Linked DNA regions of Luteolibacter sp. Y139. The protein of the gene in region 2 binds, or shares a complex with, the protein of the main gene of each other region. Links are inferred from orthologs where the notes say so. Each region holds a gene or a part of one and is shown on either strand. Other genes may lie near its edges.

Region 1 (14,137 bases), on a different replicon or contig from region 2:
CGAATTCGCGGCCAAGATCGTGCAGATACTGCGACAAGCCTTCATCGGCGGTCGGGAAGGGACCGGAACCGACTCGAGTTGTGTAGGCCTTGCAGACGCCGATGACCTGCTGGATCGATGTCGGCGGGAGGCCGGTGCCGGTGCAGGAGCCGCCGGAGGTGGTATTCGACGAGGTGACGAAGGGATAGGTGCCGAAGTCGATATCGAGCAGCGAGCCCTGGGCACCTTCGAAGAGGATGATCTTTCCTGCCTTCCACGCCTTGTGGAGCACCGGAATGGTATTGCTCACGTGTGGCTTCAGGCGGGCGAAGGCGGCGAGCACTTCGTCGGCTTGTTCCTCGGCGTTGAAGGTGGGCAGGCCGAACTTGGCGAGCACCTCGTTCGCGTCGGCGGTGCGGTGCGCGACCATTTCGCGGAAGTAAGCCTCATCGAGCAGGTCGGCGATGCGCAGTCCGTTGCGGTTGATCTTGTCGGCATAGGCCGGGCCGATGCCGCGCTTGGTGGTGCCGATCTTGCGATCGCCGAGGGCGGCTTCGCGGGCGGCATCGAGTTCCTTGTGCAGCGGAAGCACGACGTGTGCGCGGTCGGAAATGAGGAGCTTGTCCGGGGTGATGGAGACGCCCTGGCCTTCGACGCGCTCGATTTCCGCGACAAGGCCGACCGGGTCGACGACGACGCCGTTGCCGATGATGTTGATCTTGCCGTCCCAGAGGATGCCGGAGGGGAGCAGGTGCAGGATGTACTTCGTGCCACGGGCGATGACCGTGTGGCCGGCATTGTTGCCGCCTTGGCCGCGGACGACGACGTCAGCGGACTCGGTGAGGTAATCGACGATCTTGCCTTTGCCTTCGTCTCCCCACTGGAGACCGGTGACGATGGTGTTCATTCGGAAGTGATCAGTGATCAGTGATCGGTGATCAGTGGTAGAAGCTATTTGGTGGAGTCGATGAGGGAGGCGAATTCTTCGAAGAAGTAGGTCGCGTCGTGCGGGCCGGGGGCGGCTTCCGGGTGATACTGGACGGAGAACACGGGCATGTCCTTGTGGCGGATGCCTTCGACGGTGTCGTCGTTCAGATTGATGTGAGTGACTTCCGCGTTCGACGGCAGCGAGTCGGGATCGACGGCGAAGCCGTGGTTCTGCGAGGTGATGGAGATCCGTCCGCTGCGCAGGTCCTTGACCGGCTGGTTGCCACCGCGGTGGCCGAACTTCAGCTTGTAGGTCTTGCCGCCGAAGACGTGGCCGAGGATCTGATTGCCGAGGCAGATGCCGAAGACGGGCTTCTTGCCGATGAGCTTCTTGATTTCCTCGTGGATGTAGCCGAGGGCGGCCGGGTCGCCCGGGCCGTTCGAGAGGAAGATGCCGTCCGGGTTTTTGGCCAGGACCGCTTCGGCGGTGGTGCGGGAATTCACCACGTCCACCTCGAAGCCGGCCTGGCGCAGGCGGCGGAGGATGTTCCACTTGATGCCGAAGTCGAAGGCGACGATGCGATGCTTGATCGGGGGCAGCTCGAAGTAGGTGTCGAGATGGCCGGTCAGGGCATTCGGCAGGGTGAAGCGACGTGACTCGGAATCCCAGAGGTAATCGCTCGGGGTGGAGACTTCCTGCACGTAGTCCATGCCTTCCATGGAAGGGGACTTCCGGGCGGTGGAGATGGCTTCCTCGCTGGAAAGCTGGGTGGTCAGGCAGGCGCGCATGGCACCGCGGGAGCGCAGGTGCTTGGTCAGGGCGCGGGTGTCGACGTGCTCGATGCCCAGCACACCGTGCTCCGAGAAGTAGTCGGGCAGGGTCATCCGCGAGCGCCAGTTCGAGGCGACGGGCGAAAGTTCGCCGATCACGAAGCCGCGGACGTGTGGAGCGGACGACTCGGCGTCTTCCGGATTGATCCCGTAGTTTCCGATCTGCGGGTAGGTCATCGAGACGATTTGACCGCGGTAGGAGGGGTCGGTGATGACCTCCTGGTAGCCCGTCATCGAGGTATTAAAGCAGATTTCCCCGGTGGTCGTTCCGGAGGCTCCGAAGGCACGGCCTTCGAAAAGGCGGCCGTCTTCCAGGGCAAGAATGGCTTTCATGGGCGCGATACTGCCGCAAAAGGTAGGAGGGCTTCCCGCGCGGCGGGCGGAACGTAGGGGAGGGCGGACCCGCGTCACAAGCGGAATTCGGAATTCCTTCCGCGTCAGCCCGCTTCCACCTGCCGCCGCAGCTTGTGGGCGCGGGAAAGATTCTGCTCGTAGATCCCCTCGAGCCGCTTGGTGAACTCGTGTGCGGTCTCGTTTTCCCCCGGCAGGACCGGTTCGCCGAGCTCAATGCTGATGCGGATGGGGAATTCCGGCTTTTGCCAGAGCGGCCAGCCTTTTTCGAGGAAGCGGGTATTGCTGCGGATGAAAACCGGGCGGACGGCGACGCCGGCTTTCCGGGCGATCAGGGCGCAGCCGCCGCGCAGGGGATTGATCCAGCGGGCTTCGCGGCGGGTGCGGGTGCCCTCGGGGAAAAGGAGGAGCTGCCCGCCCTTCTGGAGCGCCCCGGCAGCGTCTTTCACCATCCGGGAGGAGGATCCATTGGGGATGTAGCCGGCCAGCCGGGCGCCGCCGCCGAGGAAGGGATTCTTCAGGATCGCCTCCTTCATGATGCAGATCGGCTGCGGGAGCTTGGAAATCACAAAGACGGCGTCCCACAGGGAGGTGTGGTTCGGCGCGATGATGACGGGCTGCTTTTCCTCCTCCAGGGCATCGAGCGAGCTCAAGTCGGCGTAGACCAGATCGGTGGCCCGCAGGTAGGCCACGAAAACCCGGAAGGCCCGGTGCAGCATGCTGCGGCCGAGCTTTTTCGCGGTGGCGCAGGGGAGCAGGATGATCAGGGGAATCGAGATCGCGGTGAAGAGCAGCCCGAAGATGCCCCAGTAGGCGATGCCTCCGAGCGTGGCCGCCATTTCCCATGGCCAGCGCCACCAGCGGCGCGCTTGCGCGGCCGCGGAATCGGGCCGGGGGAGAGTTTGGCTTTCCAAGGAGGGCATGGACAACAGCGCGGCGAGTCTAACGTGTTTGAATCCACACGGTCGATGGAAATTTCCGTAGTGTTAGAGCCTCTCGGGGCTTGTCAGGGCGGCTGGGGAGGGGATGGATCGCAGCGATGCAAGATCCTCTCGCTGCGCTGCCCCACGGGCCGGAATTCCGCTTCGTCGATGCGATCGAAACGCTCGATCCGGGGAAATCCGCGACTGCCAGCTACCTAGTGCGGGGTGACGAGGGCTTTCTCGCCGGGCACTTTCCGGGGAATCCGCTGATGCCCGGGGTGATCCTGATCGAGGCGATTGCGCAGCTCGGCGGGGTGGTGGCGCAGAGTGATCCGGCGATTCCGCCTTTGGAGAATCTGCTGCTGACCGGGGTGCGTGGGGCGAAGATTCTGGGAGTGGCCAAGCCGGGGGAAACGTTGACGCTGAAGGCCGAGGTCGAGGGGCGTCTTGGTGGGATGATCCAAGTGTCGGGTGAGGTCAGTGTGGGTGACCGGCCGCTTGCCTCGGCGAAGATCATGCTCAGCGGGCAGGAGAGCGCTTCCTGAGCGGCTTCACTCCCAGCGGCGGACGACGAGGCTTCGGATCATGTCGTCCAAGGTCTGCAAGCCCGGAGTAATCTCCGCGGCGTGCGTGGCAAGCCACGCTTCGGCCTCGGTGCAGTAGGCTTCGAAGTTTTGGGAGAGATCTTCCTCGCGCCTTGAGCTTCGGCCCAAGTGTTCGGCGTCAGGTGAGTCATCCGGCAAGCCGGGTAATGTGATCGGGAAGGTGGCGATGATTTGGCAGGTGTTGTCGTCCGACATGCCGACAAAAAGGTAGTGAAGGCGTCCCTTTCTCATGAGGTCGTTTTCGAACAACCATTGCGTGACGGTCCGAATTCCGTGACCTCCATCAAACTCAAGGCGCTTCTTCAAGGTCGGAAAGCCAGCGCTCCCATCCACAAAGGCGGGCGAACTCACATCGCCATCGCCTGTGGCGGCCTCATCGATCTGCTTCCGAAGAGTGCCGAGTGATTTGTCGGGCTTCTCCCGGCCTACAGTGCCGTCCGTCATGATTGATCCCCACTCGTCCGCCTTGTGAATCAGGATCTGGGCTGCCTCCGAGTCATCGTCGGCGTTCTCGGGTTCGATGGGGATGCCGCTCGGCGTGGCAGCTGGCAGGCGGATGGCCCAGTGAAGCGGACGGTTGTAATAGCTTGGCTTGAGAATGAACTGTTGGTCCGTTTGCGTCTGCTTCCACTCCTCCGCGGTGTAAAGCGGATGCATGGGCACCTGCTTGATCACGGCCGTTTTGGCCCAGTCATCGGGAACATTGACGGAGAATGGGCCGGCGAAAAGTTTCCGTGTGGCCGGGATTGGCGTTGGCTTCGTAGCAGTTGGTGCCTTGCGCTCTTGGCATCCGAGCAGGGCGAAGCCGGACAATCCGATCCAGTTCCGGCGAGTCCATGTGGGAATCATGAGTGCCGCCTTTTAAGGTCGGCGCGGGAAAGCGTCCACAGGGAATCGTCCGCGGCCGTCTCCCAATGGCGAGGCATTTCCCAGCCGGCGAGGACTTCGGTCATGCGCTGGCGGAGTTGCTCGAGCGTGCCGGATTTCAGTTCCACCATGGCGGTGACTTCTTCGACGCGCTCGGGATCGTGGCTGGGGACGCCGAAGGCGCGGGCTCTCATCACCAGACCGCTGGCCATGAGGGCGGCCTCGATTTTTGCCGGGCCGATCTTGCGGCCGGCGACGTTGATGGATTCCGCGCCGCTGCTTTCTAACATCATGCGTCCGTCTTCAATGCGTCCGAAGTCCTGGGTGAGAAAGCTGCCATTGCCGAGGATCTCGCTTTCGCGTTTCGACTCGTAGCCGAGTGCGACCGAGGTGCTCCCGATGAGGAAGCGCCCTGACTCGCAAACCTTCACGCTGACTCCGGGCAAGGGCGTGCCGAGATCGGCGGCGCTTTCCCGTGGTGTCTCGCTGGTGTCGTAGGAGATCCCGCCACATTCGCTGGCTCCGTAGAAATTGTGGAGCTTCAGGCCGCAGTCGTTGAAGACCGAGCATTCCAGTTCGAGCGACAGTGGTGCGCCGGCTGAGACGGCGAGCGCGATCTTGGCCTCGCGCAGGATCCCCGAGCGATGCCATGCCTTCCACATCGAGGGGACTCCCGGCAGCACCACGCCATCGTGCTGCGCGATGGCATCAGCCATGATTTTCGGGAAGGGCACTTCCACGACGTGCACTGGCACGCCGTGCAGCAGCAGGGGCAGGATGATGCTGGAGAAGCCGTAGGAGTGCGTGAGCGATGCTGCGGCCAGGTTCGGCACCTCATGGTGCAGGTGCATCGCTGCGGCGAGGCGGTCGGCGTCGGCTGCGATCTGTTCCGCGGAAAAGAATACGGCGCGGGGTTTTCCTTCGATGCCCGGGGTTAGCTTCAAGTGCGCCGTGCCTTCGGGAAATGACGCGGGTAGCTCCGGGATGGCAGCTCCTTTTTCCAACGGGAGGACCGGCTGTCCATCGCGCCAACCACGCAAAGCGGCGAGCGCGATATCGACGGCGGATCCTTGCGCGATCACAGGTCCGTTCGCTTTCGGCAACCGGGTTAAGCGCTTGTGGAGATCTGAAAAGGTAATGTGCTCCGCTCCATCGATCAGAGCGATCCGGTCGCTTGATTGGTCGAGGGTTTGCAGCCAGCGGGAGAATAGCACTCGGTCTGCCTAGGGATGGAGCTTCCGGGTGAAAAGTGCCAAGTTCCTTGTGGGGCTTGCCTGAGCGGTTGTTGCCTCCAAACTCCGGGTGTGCCCCGGATTGAAATCGTTACTGACATCGCCGCACCGATCGAAAGGGTGTTCGATTTCGCGCGGAGCATCGATGTCCATCAGGAGAGCCAGACGAGGCACGGTGAGAAGGCGGTTGCGGGGCGGACTTCGGGGCTGATCGAGGCGGGGGAGACGGTGACGTGGGAGGCGACCCATTTCGGCGTGCGGCAGCGGCTCGCCAGTCGTATCGATGCGATGACGAAGCCGGTCCACTTCCGGGACTCGATGATTTCGGGGGCGTTCGCTGGATTTGTCCACGATCACCACTTTGAGGAGATTCCGAGTGGGACGCGGATGACGGATGTCTTCGACTACACTGCACCGCTTGGTGTGCTAGGGCGTTTGGCGGATGTGCTCTTTCTGGAGCGATACATGCGGCGGCTGTTGGAGGAACGGAACGAGGTGATACGCCGCTTGGCGGAAGATGCTTGAGAGCGGAGTCTTTGGCCCGCGGAAGCGAACCCGGCAGCACCATTTCCTGAGATCGGGGAAACCTGGCTCGTTGATTTGGCGGATCATTGGGAAACGGCGGATTTTGAGGGCTCATTCTGCGGGCCAGAGGCTCCGCGCACCCAGCGGCAGGCAAGAATCGACGCGGTTCTGTCACGTCTGGCCCGCCTCGTTCGTCGAAGGGGTGGAATGATTTGCATGACAGGGAAAATCGAGTCCGACCGTCCAGACGGTTTGACTCCGACCGTCTGGACGGTTTGGTTGCGGCGCGGCATGGGAAAACTCACTTCATCGTCCCTCAGGGACCAACTGCTCGACGCGGCGGAAACGGTGGCGGCACGGGAGGGCGTTTCGCGGCTGACCTTTGATGCCGTGGCGGCCGAAGCCGGGGTCAGCAAGGGTGGCCTGCTGCACTATTTCACGAACAAGGACCAGCTGATCGAGGGGATGGTCCGGCGGGCGGCGGATGGATGGCGGCTTCATTTCACGTCGGCCTACGAGAATGCCTCGCCCGGGCCGGGGCGGATGGTGCGGGGGCTTTTACAAGGGTGTTTTACGGACGCCCAGTCGTGGACGGAGGAGCTTCGGCGCAGCTATTCTTCCGTGTTTGCCGCGTTGGCGCAGAATCCGGGTTTGGTGGCGCCGATGCAGGAGGCTTATCAGGAGCTTTACGGTTATTTGCAGGCGGATGGATTGCCGGATGGGGTCGCCGAGACCCTGGCGACGGCGATCGACGGACTATGGCTTTATTGGGTGCTGCGGTTGCGGCCGGTGAGCCAGGAGGACCTCGACCGGATGCGAGGGGTGCTGGAGCGGGCGCTCGCCCAGTCCATCGAATCTTCCAAGAAAACAGGATCTGAAACGACGACTCATCAGGAACCATGAAGGCATCGCAATGGATTGGATCGCTGGTGCTCATCGCCATCGTGGCGGGGACGGGCATCGGCTTGGCTGCTTGGAAAAAAGCGGACCAGAAGAAAGCGGCTGACGAGGCGGCAATGATGCCGGAGCCGATGGAGGCGGTGATTGTTAAGCCAGCTCGGGAGATTGAGCATCGCCGGACGACCACGGCTGTCGGCACCGTGCTCGCGCTGCGGTCGGTGACCTTGAAGAACGAGCTCGCCGGGACCGTGGCACGCGTCGACCTGACACCCGGCAAGGTGGTCGATGCGGGAGCCGAGCTGGTCGCGATGGATGTCTCGGTGGAGGAGGCCGAATTGAAAGCGCAGGAGGCTCAGGCGGCGCTGGCTGATGCCACGCTGCACCGTGTGGAATCGCTGGCTTCCAGCAGCGCGAGCTCGAAGAAGGATCTGGATCAAGCCAAGGCCGAGCACGATGTGATATTGGCCCAGATGGAGCGAACGAAGGCGATGATTGCTCGCAAGGTGATCCACGCGCCCTTCCGGGTCCGCATCGGCTTGTCGGATCTGCACCCAGGCCAATACCTGGAGGAGGGCACGGTGCTTACGACGCTACAGGGCGTGGACGAGGCCGCGCATGTCGATTTCACCGTCACTCAAAGCGTGGCTGAGGTTTTACACGAAGGCGACACGGTCGAGGTCATTGGTGCAAACAAGGATACGCCGGTGAGTGCCACCATCATCGCTCTCGATTCCCGAATCGATCGCGCCACCCGCAATGCGAACATCCGCGCGAAGGTTGCGGACGCCAAGCTGCTGCCGTCGCCTGGCGCTTCGGTGCAGGTGAACGTGCCCGTGGGTGGGCCGCGCAAGGTGGTCGCCATCCCCGTGAGTGCGATGCGCCGCGGGCCTGAAGGTGATCATGTTTTTGTGGTGGTTCCAGGCAAAGACGGCAAGCCGCGCGCCGCCATACGGATGGTGAAAGGCGGTGCGGTGCTGGGTGACGAAGTCATTGTCGAGAGCGGTCTAACCGCGGGCGAGCCCGTTGCCGCTTCCGGCTCCTTCAAGCTTCGCGATGGCGTGCTCGTCGCCGATGCCGGCCAAGCCCCGCCACAGGCTCACTAAAGCTCTTTCCCCACCCGGGCCATGCGTCGCTCCTTCACCGATATTTTCATCAAACACCCGGTGCTCGCCATCGTGGTCAACCTCGTGATCGTTCTCGTGGGTTGGCGTGCGATCGGCTCGCTGCCGGTGCAGCAGTTCCCGAAGCTGGAAAGCTCGTCGGTGCTCATCACCACGCTTTACTACGGGGCGAGTGCCGAGACGGTCCGCGGCTTCCTGACGACGCCGATCGAGCGTGTCGCGTCGCAGATCGGCGGTGTCGATCATGTGGAGTCCAGCAGTCGTGCCGGCGTCAGCACGGTGACCGTGCATCTCAAGCTGAACCACAACACCACCGCGGCGCTGGCCGAGATCAGCGCCCGGCTCCAGCAGGTCCGTGCGGAGCTGCCGCCGGATGCGGAGCCGCCGATGGTGGAGATCCAGCGCGCGGACCGGCCCTACGCGACCTTTTATCTGAGCTTCACGTCCAATAAGCGGAGTGTCTCAGCGGTGACCGACTGGTTGTCGCGCTCGCTTCAGCCGCAGTTTGCGACGCTGCCGGGGATCCAGCGGGTGACGATCGAAGGTGGACGGCAAATCGCGATGCGGATCTGGATCGATCCCGACCGTTTGGCCGCGCTGAATCTGACGCCGGGCGATGTTCACTCCGCGCTGCGGCGGAACAACTATTTGGCTGCGGTGGGACGGACCAAGGGCAACCTCGTGGAGGTCAACCTGCTCGCGAATACGGACCTGCGGTCCACGGATGATTTCGAGAAGCTGATCGTGGTCGAGCGCGACGGCGCGATCGTTCGCCTGACGGATGTCGCGAAGGTGGAGCTCGGTTCGGAAGAGCCCGACCTGATCGCGAAGCACAGTGAAAAGGAGGGTGTGTATCTGGGGATTTGGCCATTGGTGGGATCGAACGAGATCGATGTCGCCAAAGCGCTTGAAGAGGAAATGAACGTTATCCGTCCGACGCTGCCGGAGGACATCGAAATGAACCTCGCCTATGACGGGACGATGTTCATGCGCGAGGCGCTGAAGGAGATCAGCAAGACGCTGGGCGAGACGATCCTGATCGTGGGTCTCGCGGTGTTCGTTTTCATGGGTTCTATCCGCACCGCGCTGGTGCCCTTGATTGCCATGCCGATTTCATTGATCGGCACGGCGGCGATCATGCTGGCCTGTGGTTTCAGCCTGAACCTGCTGACCATTCTCGCGGTGGTGCTTTCCGTCGGTCTGGTGGTGGACGACGCGATTGTGGTGGTGGAAAACATCGAGCGCCACGTGCGGGAAGGGAAATCGCGCATTCAGGCAGCCTTACTGGGAGCGCGGGAGCTCAAGGGGCCGATCATCGCGATGACGATCACGCTGGCGACGGTCTATGCTCCCATCGGTTTCCAGGGCGGGCTTACCGGGTCGCTGTTCCTTGAATTTGCCATCACGCTGGCGGCGGCGGTGATCGTTTCGGGTTTCGTGGCGCTGACGCTTTCGCCGGTGATGAGCTCGCGCTTCATTCACAAGACGGGGCAGGAAGGATTCCTCACGCGTCTGGTCAATCGTGCCTTCGATCGCGTGAAGGCGGCCTACTCGGTGGCGCTGGATGGCGCTTTGAGCATTCGCTGGGTGATCCTTGGCCTGGCTGTCGTCATCATGCTTGCGGCGTGGCCGTTCTACAAGATGTCGGAGAGCGAATTGGCTCCGGTGGAAGACCAGAGCCACATCAGCCTTTTCCTGGACACGTCGCCGGACTCGACCATCGAGGCTGCGAATCGTGATTCGCAGGAGCTTGTGAAGAAGATCACCGCGTTCCCGGAGACCCGCTTCATGTGGTCGCTCACGGCGGGTTGGGGTGGATTTGGCGGGATGGCGATGAAGCCGTGGGACGAGCGTGACCGGACTTCGGAAGAAATCTACGGGCAGGTCTTTGGTGCGGTTTCGCAGGTGCCTGGATTGCGGGTGTTCCCGCGTTTGGATCCCTCGCTGCCGACACCGGGGCAGTATGATGTGGAGATGGTTCTTCAGACGGATGGACCTGTTCAGGAGTTGCTTCCGGTCGCCCAGCAGATCATAGGGGCTGGTTTCCAGAGCGGGAAATTCCTCTACGTCGATACCGACCTGAAGATCGATCGGCCCGAGGCGAAAGTGATGATTGATCGCGAGCGCCTGGCTGACCTTGGGCTCGACCTTGCCGGTGTGGGGCAGGAACTGGGCACCTTGCTTGGCGGTGCCTATGTGAATCGCTTCAACTACTTCGACCGCAGCTACAAGGTGATCCCTCAGCTCGGTGACAGCGACCGTGCGGCGGTGGGTCCGTTGCTTGATCTCAAGATCAAGACTCCGGATGGCGGGCTGGTTCCGGTTTCGACTTTCACGAGTGTCGAGGCCACTACTTCGCCGCGAACCTTGAACCGCTTCCAGCAGCGGAATGCGGTGAAGATCTTCGGCGGTGTGAAGCCCGGGATCACCAAGGAGGCCGGTCTTAGTGTGCTTGAGGGCGCGGCGCGGAAGGCGATCGCTCCGGGTGTCACGCTGGATTACGGCGGCGAGTCCCGGCAGATCCGAAAGGAAGGGTCGGCGCTGGTGGTGACGCTCGGCTTTGCGGTGGTGCTGATCTATCTGGTGCTGGCGGCGCAATTCCACAGCTTCCGTGATCCGTTGATCATCCTGCTCGGTTCGGTGCCGCTCGCGATTTCCGGAGCGCTGGCGTTCACGTTCATGGGCTTCACGACGATCAACATCTACTCGCAGGTGGGTCTCATCACCCTGGTGGGTCTGATTGCGAAGAACGGGATCTTGATCGTGGAGTTCGCGAATGAGCTTCAGGCGAAGGGATTGGAGAAGGTCGCGGCGCTGAAGGAGGCTGCGCAGACCCGTTTGCGGCCGGTTCTGATGACGACGGCGGCGACGGTCTTCGGGCATGCTCCGCTGATCTTCGTGACCGGTGCGGGTGCGGAATCGCGGAACAGCATCGGGATCGTGCTGGTGACCGGGATGATCGTGGGGACCCTTTTCACGCTGTTCGTGGTGCCGGCTTTCTACTCGATTATTGCGGGGAAACATCAGGCTCACGAGGAGATTGATGAGGAAGAAGTTTCCGGAGAGCTGGCACCGAGCGCGGGCTAAGGAAGGGCCCGCGGGGTTTGACAACCGGCGGCGCTCTTGCCTAGCTGCCGCCGGTGGCATTCCGAGCCGATCAACCCCCAGTTTCCGCACTGCGTCCCGTCGCCATCACCGGTGCCGGGATCTTGACGCCGATGGGCGCGGATCTGGCGGAGAACTCGGCAGGCTTTCGCGCGGGGCGGACTGCATTCCGCCCGGTGGATCTGTTTGATGTCTCGCGGCAACGGGTGGGCACGGCCGGGCAGGTCGACCTGCCTAACAGTGCGCCCGGTGTTTCGCGGAAGGCGTGGCAGCGGATGGATCGCGGGAGCCGGATGGCTTGGCTTGCGGCTCGTGAGGCATTGGATGCGGCCGGTTTGTCGGGCGGCGAGATGCCGGTGGTGATCGGCACGTCCGCTGCGGCGATGCCGGTGGGCGAGCGGTACTATCTTCAGGCGATCGAGGGGAAATCGAAGCGGGGGCAGCTCACGCGGGTGGAGACCTATCAGCCGCAGTTCCAGATGATGGAGATGATGCGCGCGCTCGGAGTTCGCGGGCCGCTGCGCATTGTCTCGAATGCGTGTGCATCGGGGGCGAATGCGATCGGGCATGCGTTTCAGATGGTTTCCGAGGGCAAGGCGGAGCGGGTGCTGGCGGGTGGGTATGATGCGCTGTGCCAGCTGGTTTTCGCGGGTTTCGATTCGCTGCAGGCGCTTTCGCCGAGTGGTATCCCGCGGCCTTTTGATGCGGCGCGAGATGGTTTGGCGCTTGGTGAAGGCGCGGGCTTCGTCGTGGTCGAGTCGCTGGAAGCGGCGAAGGCACGGCGGGCTAACATTTTTGCACGGGTGCTTTCGTATGCCGCGGCGACCGACATTCACCATCTCACGCAGCCGCATCCTGAAGGCGATGCGGCGCTGACGACGATGGAGAAGGCGACGCGTGCCGCGGGGCTGGAGCCGGAGCAGATTGATTACATCAATTCCCACGGCACCGGCACGCCGCTCAATGATGTGGCTGAGGCGCGTGCGATCTCGCGCTGGGCGGGGGATGCGGTTTCCAAGATCAAGGTCTCGTCGACCAAGTCGGCGATCGGTCACTTGTTAGGCGGTGCTGGTTCGGTGGAGTCGGTGATTTGCCTGCTTGCGCTGCGTGACCAGTTTTTGCCTGCCAGCTTGAATGTCCGCGAGATTGATCCGGTGGTGGAATTCGACCTTGTTCAACAACCGCGGGAGGCGGTGGTGAATACCGTGCTCACGAATTCCTTCGGCTTCGGCGGTGCGAATGCCACGCTGATCTTCCAAAAGGAGGTGCTGTCGTGATTCGCATCACCGGCACTGGCGCTGTGAGTTCGGCGGGTTGGGGCGTGCCTGCGATGATGGAGGCGCTGGATTCTGGTGCACGGCCGGAGCTTTCCGAGCTGGTTCGCGAGCGGAAGCAGGGCGAGCCGGTGAGCACGCCTGTGCTGCGGGTGCCGGCGGCGCCGTCGACCTTGCCGAAGAGTCCGCGGTTGCGGCGGGTGAGTCCGGTTTCGAAATTCGCGGCTGCGGCGGCAATGGAGGCGCTGGGTGCGGAGCGTGTGGCAAAGGCGGCTTCGGGTGAGATCCGGCTGGGAGTGGTTTGTGCGCTGTTCAATGGCTGCGTGAATTACTCGAACCGCTTCTTCGGCGAGGTGCTGGCGGATCCTTCGGTGGCGAGTCCGATCCTTTTCCCGGAGACGGTTTTCAACGCGCCCTCCAGTCACCTTTCGGCGCTCTTCAATTCGACCTCGCCGAACGACACGATCCTCGGTGATGGTGCGGAGGTTTATACGGCGCTGGAGATCGCGACGGAGTGGTTGCTGCGTGGGGATTGCGATGGGGTGCTGGTCGTTGCCCCTGAGGAGATCGATTGGCTGAGTTCGGAAGGCCTGCGTCTTTACTCGGGCAATGCGATTCCGTCCGAAGGTGCAGCCGCGCTGTATTTGGAAATGGGAGGCGAAGGTCCGCAGCTGCTTTCGATTCCGGATCCGGTTTTGTTAGGCGGCGGCGTGGACCGTGTGGCGGCGTTGAAGGAAGCCGCCTTCGCGGCTGAAGCGAGTGATGACGGTCGCACCTTGTTGGCAGATAGCCGCAGTGGCGTAGCGAGTTTCGACGCGCCGGAGAATGAGGCATTCAGGGCGTGGGCTGGTCCGCGATTTTCGGTGAAGCCGGTGCTTGGCGATTGCTTCGGGGCTTCGGCGGGACATCAGCTGGTGGCTGCGGTGGAGAGGCTTCGCCGCGGTGACGCGAACGAGGCGCTGGTAGTCACCTTGGGCGGCAATGAGCAGGCGGCAGCGTGTCGATTGGGGCGTTGAGGCGTGGAATGCGCTCGCCGTCCGGGTAGTTAGCGGTTGAGAAAGGAGCATGGTCTCCTCTCGTCGTACCTTTCTGAAGTCGTCGGCCCTCTGTGCGACAGGGATCGCGTCGGCGCAGGTGCCGGGCATCGTGGTCAAGCTGCCGGTGGGTGTCCGGGTGGGGCAGGTGGAGTTTGCCTTTGAGGAATTCAAATACCGCATGCCTTACAAGTTCGGTGGCACTGCGGTGGACCGGGTGACCTTGCTGAATGTGACGGTGGAAGTTGTTTCGCCCTCGGGCAAGGTGACCAAGGGCTTCGGGTCGATGCCGATGGGCAATGTTTGGTCGTTTCCCTCGAAGACGATTCCCTATGATGAAACACTTCAGGCGATGAAGGCGCTGGTGCCGAAGATCGCGGCGATCACGCGGGCGTTCACCGAATCCGCGCATCCGATCGAGATCAACCATCAGTTGGAGCCGGAGTATTTGAAGGCGGCGGCC
Region 2 (15,067 bases):
TTCGCGTGGTCATGATCCGCAGCTTGAGGCGAGGATCCGGAGCTTCGAGCTGGCGTATCGGATGCAGAGTGAGGCGACGGATGCCTTTGATGTGACGAAGGAGCCGCAGCATGTGCGCGACATGTATGGGCCGGGCTCCTTTGCCAGGCAGTGCCTGATGGCGCGGCGGTTGGTCGAGCGCGGGGTGCGGTTTATCCAGCTATGGCATGGCGATGGCCAGCCGTGGGATAGTCACGACGACATTGAGGATCACCGCCGCTTGGCGAAGGAGTGTGATCAGGGGATCGGTGCCTTGCTTGCGGATTTGAAGATGCGCGGCTTGCTGGATGAGACGCTGGTCCTGTGGGGCGGCGAGTTTGGCCGCACGCCGGCGGTCGAGCTGCCGCAAGCTGGGTCTAACAAAGGCGTGATGAAGGGGCGCGATCACAATCACTATGGCTTCACCGTGTGGATGGCCGGTGGTGGGGTGAAGGGCGGCCACGTTTATGGTGCGACTGACGACTTCGGCTACAAGGCGGTTGAGAAGCCAGTGCACGTCCATGACTTGCATGCGACGATGCTCCAGCTGTTAGGATTCGATCACGAGAAGCTTACCTACCACTACTCGGGCCGGGATTTCCGGCTGACGGACGTGCATGGGAAAGTGGTGAGCGACCTTTTGGCGTGACCTTATGGTCCGACTTTCACGCGGAAGAACATCGCCGGATCCGCCGTGGGCAGGGTCACGGCAATGGTTTGTCCGGCACCGGGATGAGTGGAGAGCGTGCTCCAGGCGGTGAGGTTGGTGCTCTTCTCCACCGTGTAGGTGATGCCATTGGCTCCCGGAAAGCTCAGGGTGAGTCCGCCCGAGTGAGAGAGGATGGGGCGGAAGATCGAGGAGGCATTGAAGGGGTTCGTGCCGAAGGCGAGTTCGTCGGCGTCGGACTGGCCATCATTGTCGTCGTCGGGATCGAGGCTGTTGGCGATGCCGTCGCCATCGAAGTCGCCGTCGGAGATACCGGTGACGCTGAGGTTGTCGATGGCGAGGCCTTGGGAGGGAAGCGTGGGCAGAACGAAGCTTTGTCCTTGGTTCGGTTGGCCGGGGGAGTGGGCGACGCCGGTGAACTTCTGCCAAGTGAAGTCGGCCCTGTTTCCGCCGGTGCCGGTGCGGCCGAGCGCGGATTGTCCGGCAGTTTCGGTGCCGACCTGGCTCACACCGATATTGGTGGAAGTCATGCCGCTGGCGGGGCCGTTGGTGGCAGCGAATGATCCTTCGTAGGAAATGAATTCCTGAACCGTTCCGCCTGCAACGACGGCCATTCCATCGATATCATTCTGAATGCCGGAGATGAGCTTTGAGAAGAGCCGATGGCCTGACGCGGTCGTCGTGCCGAGGGTGAAGGTATCGAGAGTATGGGTGGCGTAGGTGACACCGCCGGTGCCATTGTAGAGCACGAGCGAGATGCCCGAGAGTGCACCCGAGTAACCGGGTCCCACGGCGATTTCGACGAACTCGCCGGTATCGGTGCTCGCGTTGTCGTAGTGGAACTCGTTCACGAAGACATCCGAAGGCAGGGCGCCGCTGCCTGCCCCCGGTGTGAAGGCGACTCGCAACTCGAAAGAAGCATCTGCTGGAATTGAAAGTCCCGAGAGACTTGCGGACTTCGCGGTCGTCAGCCCTCCGGTGATCGGGCCGGTTGGCTGGGATTGGCTGGCGACGTGGGAAAGGCCGGGTAGCGGGAAGGTTTGCCCGTCGAAGAATACGGATGCGCTCAGGCTGTCCGCTGCGCCATTGAGGGCGGCTCGCCATTGCTCGACATCGAAGCCGATTTGCAGGCCGGTGAGTGGTGCGCCGGATTGATTGACGAAGGTAGCGGTGGCGGTGGTGCCGGTGCCGGTGCCGGTGCCATTCGGCAAGATGCCGAGGGATCCATCCGTGCCGCTGCCGTAGGAGCGCAGTCCGCTTGTGATGGAGGTGCCGCTGTCGCTGCCGCGCCAGGTGAGACCACCGGAGGTAGTCCACGGGGCGGGATCGTGGGTGCCGTCGAAGGTGGTGAATTTCTCGGTGACCGGCTGGCCTGCGGAGGCGATGATGTAGGGGCCATCCACGTCGTTGAGTTGGAGCACGGCGCTATCCGGATCGTAGGCGGAGGCGGTAGCTGTGAACGTGATGCTGCGCTGTGGATCGGTGATGAAGTTCCGGGGAGCGTGAACGCCAGTGCTTCCGCTGAGGCTGCCTGCCGGGATGATGATGGTGGGTGAGACGGGCGTGGCGCCGGGGTCATCCGAGGAAAGCGCGACGGTCACTGCGCTTGCCCGGGTGGCAGGCAGGGTGACGGTGAGCGTGGCGGCGCCGTCTGGTTGGCCTTCATTAAGCGTGGAAGGCGAGAGTGTGAGATCGAGATTGGGAGAATCGGAGTCCAACTCCAGATCGGCAAAGACTGCGTAGTGATCGGATGCTGCGGCGCTGGCGCCTGCTGCCAGGGGAGAGCCTGCCTTCGGCAAGCCGACGCTGTTAGAAGTGTCGAGGGTCGAGTTGTAGACCTCACTGTCCACCGGCCTGCCGGCGATGGCGGGTGAGACCATAATGAGGTCGATGGCCGATCCGCTTTGAAAGGTGGCTGTGGAGCCGTTGACCTGGCGCAGGTCGAGCTTCGTCACCGAAGGGGTGGTGAAATAGGAGAGCGGATTGGTCGAGTAGGTGAGGGGGAAGGGAATGTCGTCGCCCAAGTCGTAGCTGGCCGGCATGTCGGCCGGGAAGGCATTGTAGGTGGCGTTGGACGACGACAGGTTGAAGTCGCCCATGATGATGTAGTTGTCGTCGTTGGTCAGGCCGAGGGCCCCGAGGTGGCCGGCCAGTCGCTTGAATTCGACGGCGCGGCGGAACTTGTCCGCGGCGGCGGTGCCGGATTTCAAGTGGGCGGAAATGAGGAGCAGGTCGCGAGTGGTGCCGGGGACATCGACTTTCACGACGGGGTCCAAGCGAGTGAGTTCCCTCGCACCTTCCGGCGAGCGCACGGCGCTGGTGGTGATGAATGGAAAGCGAGAGAGGAAGACGACCCGCAGGGTGGTATCGATCGGTCCGGTCAGCGGCGGGGCGGAGGCGGTGGGCGCGGTGTAGATGTAGGGGTAGCCCAGACTGGCAGCCAAGGCGTCGAGGTCGTCCGGGGCGCCGGAGACGTCCGCGGAGGCGATTTCCTGGAGGGCGACCACGTCGGCATCGATGCGGTCGAGCACGTCGCGGACGTTGTCGTGATCGGCGGTGCCGGGGTCGCCGAGGCTGTAGTCGGGGAAGCCTTCGGCGGTGAAGTGCGCGCCGATGTTGTAGGTCGCGACGCGGATCTCCACGGCGGCAGCCGGGATCGTCAGGGCGAGCAGCAAGGGGAGGGTTTTTCGCACGGTAGCGGCGGAACGTAGCAGAACCGGTGCCGCCGACCATTCGGGAAAATGCGGGCATTTCTGCCACCATGGAGAATCCGCCTTTGCGGGGGACGGGAAGACGCGCTGGAATCCCGCCATGAAATCGCTCGTCGCCGTTGGCGTCGTCCTTATCGCTGCTTGTCAGGACAAAGCACCGGCACCCGTGACGGCGGTGCCGCCGGTTGCCGCGAAGCCGTCGGCGGCTCCCGCCAAGCCCGCGACACCTGCCGTGAAGGCCGGCAAGCTGACGGTGATGAGCATGGCGACCTTCTTTCCTCGGCAGCAGGCGGGTACGGTCCTCATCTACGATGCGCGGCCGGGATTCGTCGCGGGTTTCGGAGAGATTCCCGGGTCGATCTCATGGCCGCGGCATGAGTTCGACAAACGTCTTTCCCAGAGCGAGACCGAGATGCGGGCGGCGAAGGCGGCGGGGAAGCCGGTGGTGATTTATTGCACGGATGCCGGGTGCCCGGACGCGCGTGCGGTGGCGGAGAAGGTGGCCGCGAAGGGTTATGACGTGGCGATTCTCGAGGGCGGGTTCGCGGCTTGGAAAGAGGCTGGGTTGCCGACGGAGTGAGACCTTGAAATGCGTCGGGAGTTCGCCGTGTATGGTGAACTCCGATGCTGAAAAACTCGCGTTTCTTGTTTGTCGCCCTCGGCTGCGTGGCCGCGGCTACCCTTGCATTTGTGACCCCGAGCCTGGCTGAGCCTGCAAAGGCTGAGGCTGTGGTGAAAAAGAAAATCGTCTTCGTGGCGGGAGTTCCGAGCCATGGGCCGGGTGAGCACGAGCATCGCGCCGGGTGCATGCTATTGGCCGAGGACTTGAACAAGAGCGGGCTGCCGGTGGAGGCGGTGGTGGTGACTGATGGCTGGCCGAAGGACGAGTCGGTCTTCGATGGGGCTGCGGCGGTGGTGTTTTATGCGGATGGCGGTGACGGTCATCCGGCGATCAAGCATTTGCCGAAGCTCCGGCAGATTGCGGATGCGGGCACGGGGATTGGTTGCATTCACTACGCCGTGGAGATCCCGAAGGGGGAGCCGGGGAATGCCTTCCTTGATTTGATCGGTGGGTATTTCGAAGGTGGCTGGTCGGTGAATCCGGAGTGGGATGCGTCCTTCAAGCCAGCGAAACATGAGATCAGCCGCGGGATCGGTGACTTCAAGATTCGCGACGAGTGGTACTACCACATGCGCTTCCGTGAGAAGATGGATGAGGTGACGCCGATCCTCAGTGACTTGCCTGGGCCGGAGACCTTGTCGCGGCCGGATGGGTTTCATTCGGGCAATCCGGAGGTGCGCAAGGCCGTGTTAGAGCGCAAGGAGCCGCAGCATGTAATGTGGGCGTTCGAGCACGAGGCGAAGGGTGGGAAGGTGCGTGCCTTTGGGTTTTCCGGCGGGCACTTTCACAAGAACTGGCAGAATGATGATCACCGGGGGATCGTGCTCAATGCGATCGCTTGGATTGCGAAGGTGGAGGTACCGGAGAAGGGAGTGCCGAGCAAGACGCCGACGGATGAGGAGATGAAGGCGAATTTGGATAAGAAGTAAGATCCGTAAATCAAAAGCCCGGCACGTAGTGCCGGGCTTCTATGAGATGTCCCGTTGGGACATTTGAGAATGTGAGGAAGTGGGAGGGTATCAATGATACTCTTGGATGCTCTTCACCGTCATCTCCTGTTCCTTCAGCGAACGGATCGCTTTCACGGACGCGCGGGCGGCGGCCATGTTGGTGCAGTAGGAGATCTTGTTCGCGACGGCGCCGCTGCGGATCTTCACTTCGTCCTCGCGGGCGGAGTGTCCGCTGGGGGTGTTGATGATGAAGTGGATGTCGCGGTTCTTCATCATGTCGATGATGTGCGGGCGGCGGCCTTCGCTGAGCTTGTAGAGGCGATGGCAGGGGATGCTCTCGGCTTGCAGGCGATCGCAGGTGCCGCCGGTGGCGTAGATCTCGAAGCCGAGGGCGACGAGTTCGCGGGCGACTTCCATCGCGGCCGGCTTGTCGCGGTCGGAGATGGAGAGGAAGACATTGCCCTTGGTCGGGAGCGGGTTGAAGGAGCTGGTCTGGGCCTTGGCGTAGGCCATGCCCCAGTCGGCGTCGATGCCCATGACCTCACCGGTCGAGCGCATCTCGGGGCCGAGGACGATGTCGATGCCGGGGAAGCGGTTCCACGGGAAGACGGCTTCCTTCACGGAGAAGTGAGTCGGGATGACGGTCTCGGTGAAGCCGAGCTCGGTGAGGGTCTTGCCGACCATGATCTGTGCGGCATACTTCGCGAGTGGGACGCCGGTGGCCTTGCTGACGAAGGGTACGGTGCGGGAAGCACGCGGGTTGACCTCGATGACGTAGAGTTGCTCGTCCTTCACGGCGAACTGGATGTTCATCAGGCCCTTCACGTTCAACTCGCGGGCGAGTTCCTTCGCGGCGCGGGTGATCTCGGACTTGATCTCGTCGGAGAGCGAGTGAGCGGGGATACAGCAAGCAGAGTCGCCGGAGTGAATGCCGGCCTGCTCGATGTGCTCCATGATCGCACCTACGACGGACATCGTACCATCGGAAATGCAGTCGACGTCCACTTCGGTGGCGGCTTCGAGGAAGCGGTCGACGAGCACCGGGCGGTCCGGCGAGACATCGACGGCTTCGCGCATGTACCTGCGCAGCTCGTTTTCCTCATAGACGATCATCATGGCGCGACCGCCGAGGACGAAGGACGGGCGGACGAGGACCGGGTAGCCGATGCGCTTGGCGATGGCGGCGGCTTCATCTTCCGAAACGGCGGTGCCGGCTTCGGCTTGCTTGAGGCCGATCTTGTCGAGCAGCGCGGAGAAGTGCTTGCGGTCTTCGGCGAGCTCGATGCTTTCCGGCGAGGTGCCGATGATCGGCACGCCGTGGCGCTTGAGATCGGCGGCGAGGTTGAGCGGCGTCTGGCCACCGAACTGGACGATCACGCCGTCCGGTTTTTCCTGGTCGCAGATATTGAGCACGTCCTCGAGCGTGAGCGGCTCGAAGAACAGCTTGTCCGAGGTGTCGTAGTCGGTGGAGACGGTCTCGGGGTTCGAGTTCACCATGATGGTCTCGTAGCCGAGTTCCTTCAGGGCGAAGGCGGCGTGGACGCAGCAGTAGTCGAACTCGATGCCTTGGCCGATGCGGTTCGGGCCGCCACCGAGGATGATGATCTTCTTCTTGTCGCTGTCGCGGGCTTCGTTTTCGTCGCCATAGGTGGAGTAGAAGTAAGGCGTGTAGGCCTCGAACTCCGCGGCGCAGGTATCAACGAGGCGATAGGTCGGGATGATGCCGCGGGCCTTGCGTTCGGCGCGGACGGTGTCCTCGGTCGGGATGTCGACCACGGCACCCTCGGGCTCGGCGCGCGGTGGCGCTCCGGCGGGCTGATCCTTTTCGCCGTGGATGGAGGCGTCATGGATGGCTGGCGAATGCGCGCGGGCCATGGCGATCTGGCGGTCGGAGAAGCCGAGACGCTTGGCATCCTTCAGGTCGAGCGTGGCGAGGTTCTTGCCCTCGTCGGCGATCTCCTTGAGGTGATGGAGGAACCATGGGTCGATGGCGGTCGTTTCGAAGACCTCATCGATGGTCCAGCCGTTGAGGAAAGCGGTCTGCAGCCAGAAGATGCGCTCGGCATTCGGCACGGCGAGCTTGGTTTCGATCTCCTCGCGGGTGGCGCCGTGGACATCCTTCTTGTCGAAGCCGAAGCCCCAGCGGCCGGTCTCGAGCGAGCGGAGCGCCTTCTGCATCGACTCCTTGAAGGTGCGGCCGATCGACATGGCCTCGCCGACCGACTTCATGGAAGTGGTCAGGACCTGATTGGCGGTCGGGAACTTCTCGAAGGTGAAGCGCGGGACCTTGGTGACCACGTAGTCGATGGTCGGCTCAAAGGAGGCCGGGGTCTCGCGGGTGATGTCGTTTGGCAGTTCGCCGAGCGTGTAGCCGACGGCGAGCTTGGCGGCGATCTTGGCGATCGGGAAGCCGGTGGCCTTCGAGGCGAGAGCGGACGAGCGCGACACGCGCGGGTTCATCTCGATCACGATCATGCGGCCGGTCTTCGGGTCGATGGCGAACTGGATGTTAGATCCGCCGGTTTCCACGCCGATCTCGCGGATGACCGCGAAAGAGGCATCGCGCATGATCTGATACTCGCGGTCGGTCAGCGTCTGGATGGGCGCGACGGTGATCGAGTCACCGGTGTGGACGCCCATAGGGTCGATGTTCTCGATCGAGCAGATGACCACGCAGTTGTCGGCCTTGTCGCGCATGACCTCCATTTCGAATTCCTTCCAGCCGAGAAGGGATTCATCGATGAGGACTTCGGAAACGGGGGACAGGTCGAGGCCGCGGAAGATGATTTCCTCGTATTCCTCGCGGTTGTAGGCGATGCCGCCGCCTTGGCCGCCGAGGGTGAAGGCGGGACGGATGATGAGCGGGAAGGTTCCGATCTCCTCGGCCACTTTCCTGGCTTCCTCCATCGTGTGGGCGATGCCGGAGCGAGGCATATCGAGGCCGATCCGGATCATGGCCTCCTTGAAAAGCTGGCGGTCCTCGCCCTTGTCGATCGCTTCCGGCTTCGCGCCGATCATCCGGACGTTGTGCTTTTCCAGCACGCCGGCCTTGTGAAGGGACATCGAGGTATTCAGCGCCGTCTGGCCGCCGAGGGTTGGGAGCAGGGCATCCGGCTTCTCGCGGATGATGATCTTTTCCACCACTTCCGGCGTGATCGGCTCGATGTAGGTCCGGTGGGCGAACTCCGGATCGGTCATGATCGTGGCCGGATTGGAGTTCACCAGCACCACCTCGTAGCCTTCCTCACGCAGCGCCTTGCAGGCCTGGACCCCGGAATAGTCGAATTCGCAGCCTTGGCCGATGACGATGGGACCGGAGCCGATGACGAGAATTTTGCGGATCGAGGTATCTTTGGGCATGGCGGGACGAGGTTAGGCGCGTGGGGGGTAAATTTCGCGGTGTTTCGCAGGGTCAGCCGGGGTTGTAAAGGGTTGGATTGACACTCTTTTCACCATGCCCCGGAAGCCCGCTAGGACGGGGCTTTCATGGCGGGAATCCGGGTTGACCGGATGGCGACGGCTTCGGATTCTATTAATGATGAAGAAGAGTCCCGCATTCTTGCCCAAGGCCTTGCTGGCTGCCGTCTCGATCGGCGCGATGGCGTCGTGCACGACTTCGGTTTCCCGAGATCGGGCGGTGGCGGCCGATGGCCGGGCGATTCACCGGCCGGAGCAGCTCAATGACTTTTACCTCAAGGAGCCGGTGAAGCTGGATGGGCTGGGGACGAAGGCGGCGCTCCAGAAACTGGACCGAGCCTATCGGGAAACCTGCCGGAAAGCGGGCGAGGTGCCGCTGGGCCTGGCCTACGAGGTGCCGGCGGGATACCACCAACCGCTGAATTTCACGGTGACCGAGAGCTTTGAGCAAGGCGTCGCGGAGATCGCAGCGACCTCGAAGCTTGAGGTGGCGCGGCGTGGCAACACCTACCACTTCCAAGCTCCGCGGGGTGGAGACGGGCTTGTGCGGCAGAAGTATCAGGTGCCGCCTGATTTCGTGCATCGAATCAGTGACGAGCCTCAGGACACGCGACTGCCGGTAAGTGTGGCATTCGAGAGGCGGGGTGTGTCCTTTGACAAATCCACCCGCTTGACGATGAAAGACTCATGGCTTGGGTTGGAAACGCGGGATCGAGGTGATGCGGCTGCCATTTTCGGGACAGTTGAAATTGTCAAAAAGGGTTATCCTCTGGAAATCCGCCTGGAGACGCAGACCTTCGAGATCCCGGCCGGTAGATCGTGGGATGGACCTGAAAACGGCATTATTTCAGGTGAAGACTTGGCCAAGCTACGCCGGATTCGGGGCGTCAAAGAGATCGCCCAGCCATTCGATCTCAGGTCAAACAAGCCGTCCCAAGGGTATATCGAGGGAGGAAAGCTTTCCGTTCAGTTCGGCTTTCTCGGCTTGGGTGTTCAGGGGAAAGCTGTGTTCGACCAAGCGGCGCCGGGCAGTCGGCCGGTCGTCGTCGAGGGTCAAACTCCGGATGGAGTGACACGAATCGCAAGCCAGACCCGGCCGGATGGTTCGCGGGTGGTGGTGGCGGTTACACCGACGGCCGTCGATGCGACGCTTCGGCCGGTGAAGCGGAGTCGATAGCGCACGACCAGGCCTTCGCCTTGATCATCTCCCGCGGGTGGAAGTGCTGGCCATGGGGCTTGGGAATGCCGGGGAACTTGATTGACCGGAGATAGGCGCTTCCAGATGGTGGGAAGATGAAGAAGAGTCCTGCATTCATGTCCAAGGCCTTGCTGGTGGCGATTTCGATTGGCGCGATCACCTCGTGCGCGACGTCGGTTTCCGGAAATCGTGCCGTGGCGGAGGATGGCCGGAAGATCCACCGGGCGGAGCAGCTCGATGAGTTTTACCTCGAAAAGACCGTGTATGTGCAGGGTTTGGGGACGAAAGCGGCGCTGGAAAAGTTGGACCGCGAGTATCGATCCAGCTGCCGGAAGGCGGGCGAGGTGCCGCTCGACCTGACGTATGAAGTGCCGGCGGGATACGAGCGGCCGCTGAATTTCCGCGCGGGTGACAATTTTGAGCATGCGGTCCGCGAGATCGCGGCGACCTCGGGGTTGGATTGGAAGAGGCGTGGCAATGTTTACCAATTCCAGGTGCCAAAGGTTTCCCGCGATAACAACCGACTCATGCAGGAGACGCTCTCGGTCCCGCCTGATTTTCTTAGCCGGGTCGCCGGGGGCGGCTACGACCGGAAATGGGGTGCCCGCGGTGCCTTTGAGAAGCGGGGCGTTTCGCTCGACCCGTCCACGCGGCTGACCGTCGTGGGATCGCGCTTTCATGTGGAAACCCGCAGTCCATCCGACCGGGTCATGACGTCAGGCATGGTGGATTCGATGGTGCAGCAAATTCCCCTGCAGTATCACTTGAGCTATCGGACTTTCGAGATCCCTGCCGGCCAATCGTGGACGGTCCCGGCGAATGGCATTGCGTCCGACCATGATCTCGCTCAGTTGCGCCAGATCCCGGGAGTTCAGGAATATGTTCCGCAATGGGAAGGTGACACGAGGTTCGATGACCCTTCGACAGTTCAGGATTTTGGAAAGAGGCTCCGCTTCCAGGCCTATTTGTTAGGTTTGGGCGTTCAGGTGAAGGCTGAGTTCGATCAGACGATTCGAGACGGCAAGCCTGTCGCTATTGTTGCGGTGGGGCAGACCCCGGATGGCGGGACGAGAATTGCGACCAAAACGCGAGCGGATGGATCGCGGATGGTGCTGGCGGTTACGCCGACGATCATTGATGCAACCGGCCGTCCGGTGAGGAAGTCCCGATAAGTGCGGCGTATCGTCGCCGATGAAACCCGGTTTTTTCCTCCCTCTCATCATCGCTTCCTGTCTTTTGCCCGCCGGGGCAAAAGACGATGCGAAGAATCCCTTAGACAGTCCGGTGGCGCTCTTCAAGGAATGCTACGTTCCGGTGATGGAGAACAACTTGGGTGCCGTGCTCCGGAATACCAACCGGGGCTTCGTGCTTCGCGGAGCGGGCACTCACGAACGGGCGGCACCCGATTGCCCGGCCTCGGACGACTTGATCGAGCTCGACGTGGCGGTTCGCGATGCGACCGAGATTCCGGCCTTCGAGGATAAGACCGAGAAGAAGGGGGAGCTGACGGTGCGCACTGTCCGCTTCCCCGCGTTTCCTCCGGGTCAGAAGATCAAGGAAGCGCAGGGACTCGTCGTGACTCTCACTTGTGGACCGAACGCCGATGAGGAGTCGCTGGCGGCGATCGGCAAATGCGTCGACGCGGTCAAGAAGACCACGGGGCAGAAGTAGCCGGCAGGCTGAGGTCAGGCCTTTGCCTCGATCATCTTCCGCCGGTAGGCCTCGTCGAGGCGGCTGTCGATTTTCGCGGCTTCTTCTTCGGGGAGGAAATTCGGGCCGCCGGCGGCGAAGGTGCCGAGGAGGACGCGGGCCCATTTGTCGAGCATCAGCATGATGTTCAGGACTTCCTTGCTGCTGGAGCCGAGGGCGACGGGGCCGTGGTTTTCCATGAGGATGACCTTTGGCGGCCTGCCGTGTTCGGCGCGGAATCTGGCGAGGCCATCGCGGACAGCGCGGGCGAGGTCGAGGCCGGGATTGATGTAGGGGATGGTCAGGACGTGGCGGCCGCAGACGACGATGGCGTCCGGGCAGACGTGGCGGAGGAAGGGTTGTGCTCCGTGCTTGCTGGCGAGGATGCCCAGCACCGAGGTGGTGTGGGTGTGGCCGGTCCATTTCACGCCGGGTTCGCGGAGGCAGAGCGAGTGGAGGAAGGTTTCGACCGAGGGTTTCTTGTGAGCCGGGTCGGCGAGGCAGGCGACGAGGCCGTCTTCGATTTCCTGCTCGGTGATGTCTTCGCGGGAGAGGAGGGCGTCGACTTTCTCGTGGGAGACGCGCGAGAGTCCATCGGTGGAAAGCGTGCCGAGGGAGGTGCCGGAGGCTTTGACGAGAAAGGTGCCGTCGCCGAGGTCGTGGGAGGTATTGCCTTCGCCGAGGATGGCGAGGTGGCGGTCCTCGCGACCGAGTTCGCGGGACAGTTGGACGAGTTCTTCGGCGGGAGACATGAAAGTGGATCAGCGCGGGAGCTTGTCGTGCATGGCGTCGCGGAAGCGGGAGGGGGGGACGCGGTGGACGGATTTGAAGACGCGCGAGAAGTGGAAGGGGTCGGGGAAGCCGCAGGCGGCGGCGACTTCCTTCACCGAGCTGCTGCCTTCGAGGAGGAGGGAGGCGGCGTGCTGCATGCGCAGGCGGGTGAGGAATTGGTAGGGGCTTTCGTCGTGGAAGCGGGAGAAGAGTCGGCAGAGGTAGGGGGCGTCGAGGTCGCAGGCCTTGGCGACGGCTTCGAGGGTGCCGAGGTCGAGGTAGTTCTGCTCGATGCACTGCTTCACGCGGCTGAAGGTGGCGAAGGCGCGGGTCTCGGTGCTGCCGGCGTCGACGGCATCCTCGCGGCACATTAGCAGGAGCTGCTGGATGATGGCGGTGCAGATCGGGCGCGAGTATTTCGAGTTCCGCGAGCCGCGGTCGATCAGGGTGTCGAAGGCGCGACGGATCGGCTCGGACTTCAGGCAGTGGGAGACCACGCCCATTTTGAGTTCGTAGCGCTCCAAGAATTCCTCCGCGGCGGGTCCCCAGAAACCGACGAAGTACTTCAGCAGCAGCTTGTCGGGGTCGGTCTTGATGTGGTGCTCGATGCCGGGGCCGTAGAGGAAGAAGTCGCCGGAGCGTAGCGGGGTTTCGACGCCATTCAGCACGACCTTCCCTTTGCCTCCGTGGACGAATTCGATGACGTACCATGGAAAGTCCGTGCGATCGATGCGGTAATCAGGACGGCAGCGCTCGAAGCCGCCGCACTTCACCTCGAAATCGCCGGGCTCCGGTTCGTCGTAGAAGAAGACCCGCGAGGACTCGACCTGCCTCGACATGAAAGTCGCGGGGTTCACATTGGGATCGGTCGGGCTCACGATGGGTTTTGTGTGCTGAAGGGATGAGTTGATGGAAGCAAAAAAATCCATTGATGGAAAGAATGATCCATTGTTGGCAGGTTAAAAGTGGTATTTGACTGACAAGGATCTCCATTTCCTTCGTGACAAGGGCGGCGGGGCGGGCGCAGCGTCGCGCTCATGAAACTCTCGCCCTTTCCCAAGGTGGGCATCCGTCCGACGATCGATGGCCGTCTTGGCGGCGTGCGTGAATCGCTGGAGGAACGCACGCTCCAGCAGGCCCGTGCGGTGGCTGATTTGATCGCCCGCGAGCTGCGTTATCCGGATGGCTCACCGGTCGAGTGCGTCATTGCGGACAGTTGCATCGGTGGGGTGAGGGAGGCGGCGGCGTGCGCGGATAAGTTCCGGCGCGAGAATGCGGGCGTGTCGCTGACGGTGACGCCGTGCTGGTGCTACGGCTCGGAGACGATGGACATGGACCCGCACGTGCCGAAGGCGGTGTGGGGCTTCAACGGGACCGAGCGACCGGGTGCGGTTTATCTGGCGGCGGTGCTGGCCGGGCACACGCAGAAGGGGCTGCCGGCATTCGGCATCTACGGGCAGGATGTGCAGGCGGCGAGTGATTCCGAGATCCCGGCGGATGTGCGGGAGAAGCTTTTGAACTTCGTGCGCTGCGGGCTCGCGGTGGCGATCATGCGGGGGAAGTCGTATCTTTCGATGGGTGGCACCTCGATGGGGATCGCGGGTTCGGTGGTGGATCCGGCGATGTGGGAAAAGTGGCTGGGGATGCGGGTCGAGGCGATCGACATGAGCGAGTTCGCCGGGCGGATGCGGAAGGGCTGGTATGACCCCGCGGAGTATGAAAAGGCGCTGGCGTGGGTGAAGGCGAACTGCCCCGAGGGGAAGGATTACAACTCACCGGATACGACCCGCAGCCGGGGGCAGATCGACAGCGAGTGGGAGGACAGCGTGAAGATGGCTCTGATCGCGCGGGACCTGATGGTGGGGAATCCGCGGCTAGCCGAGATGGGTTTGGGCGAGCAGGCGCAGGGGCACAACGCCATCGCGGCGGGCTTCCAAGGGCAGCGGCAGTGGACGGATCACTTTCCGAACGGCGACTTCCTTGAGGCGATCCTGAATTCGTCCTTCGACTGGAATGGGAAGCGCGCGCCTTACATCGTGGCGACTGAGAACGATGCGCTCAATGGGGCGGGCATGCTGTTCGGCTGGCTGCTCACGCATACGGCGCAGATTTTCGCGGACCTGCGGACGTATTGGAGTTCGACGGCGATTGAGCAGGCGAGCGGCAAGAACTTCAGTCATCCGCTGGTGCAGGATGGCATCCTTCACCTGATCAATTCCGGTCCGGCGGCGCTGGATGGGACTGGTGAGCAAGAGATTGGCGGGGTACCGGCGATGAAGCCGTTTTGGGACATCACTGATGCGGAGGTGGAGGAGTGCCTCAAGGCGACGATCTGGCATCCCTCGATCACCGAGTATTTCCCCGGCGGCGGGCTGAGCACCCGGTTCCGCACGCGCGGTGGCATGCCGGCGACGATGATCCGGCTGAACCTGGTGGATGGCCTTGGTCCGGCGCTCCAGATCGCGGAGGGGCACACGATCGATTTGCCGGAAGATGTGCATGACGCGCTCGACCAGCGGACCAACCCAACTTGGCCAACCACTTGGTTCGCACCGATTCTTAATGGCCGGGGTCCTTTCCGTAGCGCCTATGAGGTGATGAACCATTGGGGCGCGAACCACTGCGTGATGAGTCACGGCCACATCGGCCACCTTTACCTGACTCTGGCCTCAATGCTGCGGATCCCGGTCTACATGCACAATGTCAGCGAGGAGCGGATTTTCCGCCCGAGCGCATGGCGAGCCTTTGGCACTGCTGACTTGGAAAGTGCGGATTTCCGTGCATGTGCGCAGTACGGACCGCTGTATGGAAACCCCTAACGGGTGGTTTCCGTGGAAGGCGCGCAGCAAGCGTGACTTTCAGCGACCGATCCGTCAGTGAATCACCACTCGAACCCAAGATGAAATCCACCGCTCTTTTCGCTCTCACCGCTGCCGCGCTGCTCGCCGGTTGCAACAAGTCCGGCAGCGCCACCTCCGGCCAGCTCCGCGTCGCCGTCATCCCGAAAGGGACGACCCACATCTT

The links.
Region 1: the proteins of carB (region 2) and carA are in contact, whole or in part, in a solved structure (PDB 1KEE), measured with the Escherichia coli proteins. The link is inferred for Luteolibacter sp. Y139 from one-to-one orthologs.

What each region holds. Positions count from the first base shown.
Region 1 is NZ_JBBUKT010000001.1:79,684-93,820, reverse strand. What follows is about bases 1-2,898. They hold carA (glutamine-hydrolyzing carbamoyl-phosphate synthase small subunit), read right to left. Parts: upstream 2,071-2,898; coding sequence 931-2,070; downstream 1-930. Other genes in these bases: WKV53_RS00415 (lysophospholipid acyltransferase family protein), read right to left, coding at 2,175-2,898; WKV53_RS00425 (adenylosuccinate synthase), read right to left, coding at 1-886. In the rest of the region: more of WKV53_RS00415, read right to left, coding at 2,899-3,011; WKV53_RS00410 (3-hydroxyacyl-ACP dehydratase FabZ family protein), read left to right, coding at 3,128-3,556; WKV53_RS00405 (hypothetical protein), read right to left, coding at 3,563-4,273; WKV53_RS00400 (AMP-binding protein), read right to left, coding at 4,462-5,697; WKV53_RS00395 (SRPBCC family protein), read left to right, coding at 5,788-6,240; WKV53_RS00390 (TetR/AcrR family transcriptional regulator), read left to right, coding at 6,316-7,143; WKV53_RS00385 (efflux RND transporter periplasmic adaptor subunit), read left to right, coding at 7,140-8,243; WKV53_RS00380 (efflux RND transporter permease subunit), read left to right, coding at 8,265-11,348; WKV53_RS00375 (beta-ketoacyl-[acyl-carrier-protein] synthase family protein), read left to right, coding at 11,402-12,643; WKV53_RS00370 (beta-ketoacyl-[acyl-carrier-protein] synthase family protein), read left to right, coding at 12,640-13,656; WKV53_RS00365 (enolase C-terminal domain-like protein), read left to right, coding at 13,706-14,137. UniProt on the Escherichia coli protein: Small subunit of the glutamine-dependent carbamoyl phosphate synthetase (CPSase).
Region 2 is NZ_JBBUKT010000003.1:34,574-49,640, reverse strand. The notes cover bases 4,838-8,665. They hold carB (carbamoyl-phosphate synthase large subunit), read right to left. Parts: upstream 8,329-8,665; coding sequence 5,038-8,328; downstream 4,838-5,037. Other genes in these bases: WKV53_RS08550 (hypothetical protein), read left to right, coding at 8,504-8,665; WKV53_RS08560 (ThuA domain-containing protein), read left to right, coding at 4,838-4,947. In the rest of the region: WKV53_RS08575 (DUF1501 domain-containing protein), read left to right, coding at 1-667; WKV53_RS08570 (endonuclease/exonuclease/phosphatase family protein), read right to left, coding at 670-3,378; WKV53_RS08565 (rhodanese-like domain-containing protein), read left to right, coding at 3,497-3,976; more of WKV53_RS08560, read left to right, coding at 4,021-4,837; more of WKV53_RS08550, read left to right, coding at 8,666-9,562; WKV53_RS08545 (hypothetical protein), read left to right, coding at 9,679-10,755; WKV53_RS08540 (hypothetical protein), read left to right, coding at 10,775-11,254; WKV53_RS08535 (class II aldolase/adducin family protein), read right to left, coding at 11,269-12,024; WKV53_RS08530 (AraC family transcriptional regulator), read right to left, coding at 12,034-12,921; WKV53_RS08525 (L-fucose isomerase), read left to right, coding at 13,081-14,862; WKV53_RS08520 (ABC transporter substrate-binding protein), read left to right, coding at 14,943-15,067. UniProt on the Escherichia coli protein: Large subunit of the glutamine-dependent carbamoyl phosphate synthetase (CPSase).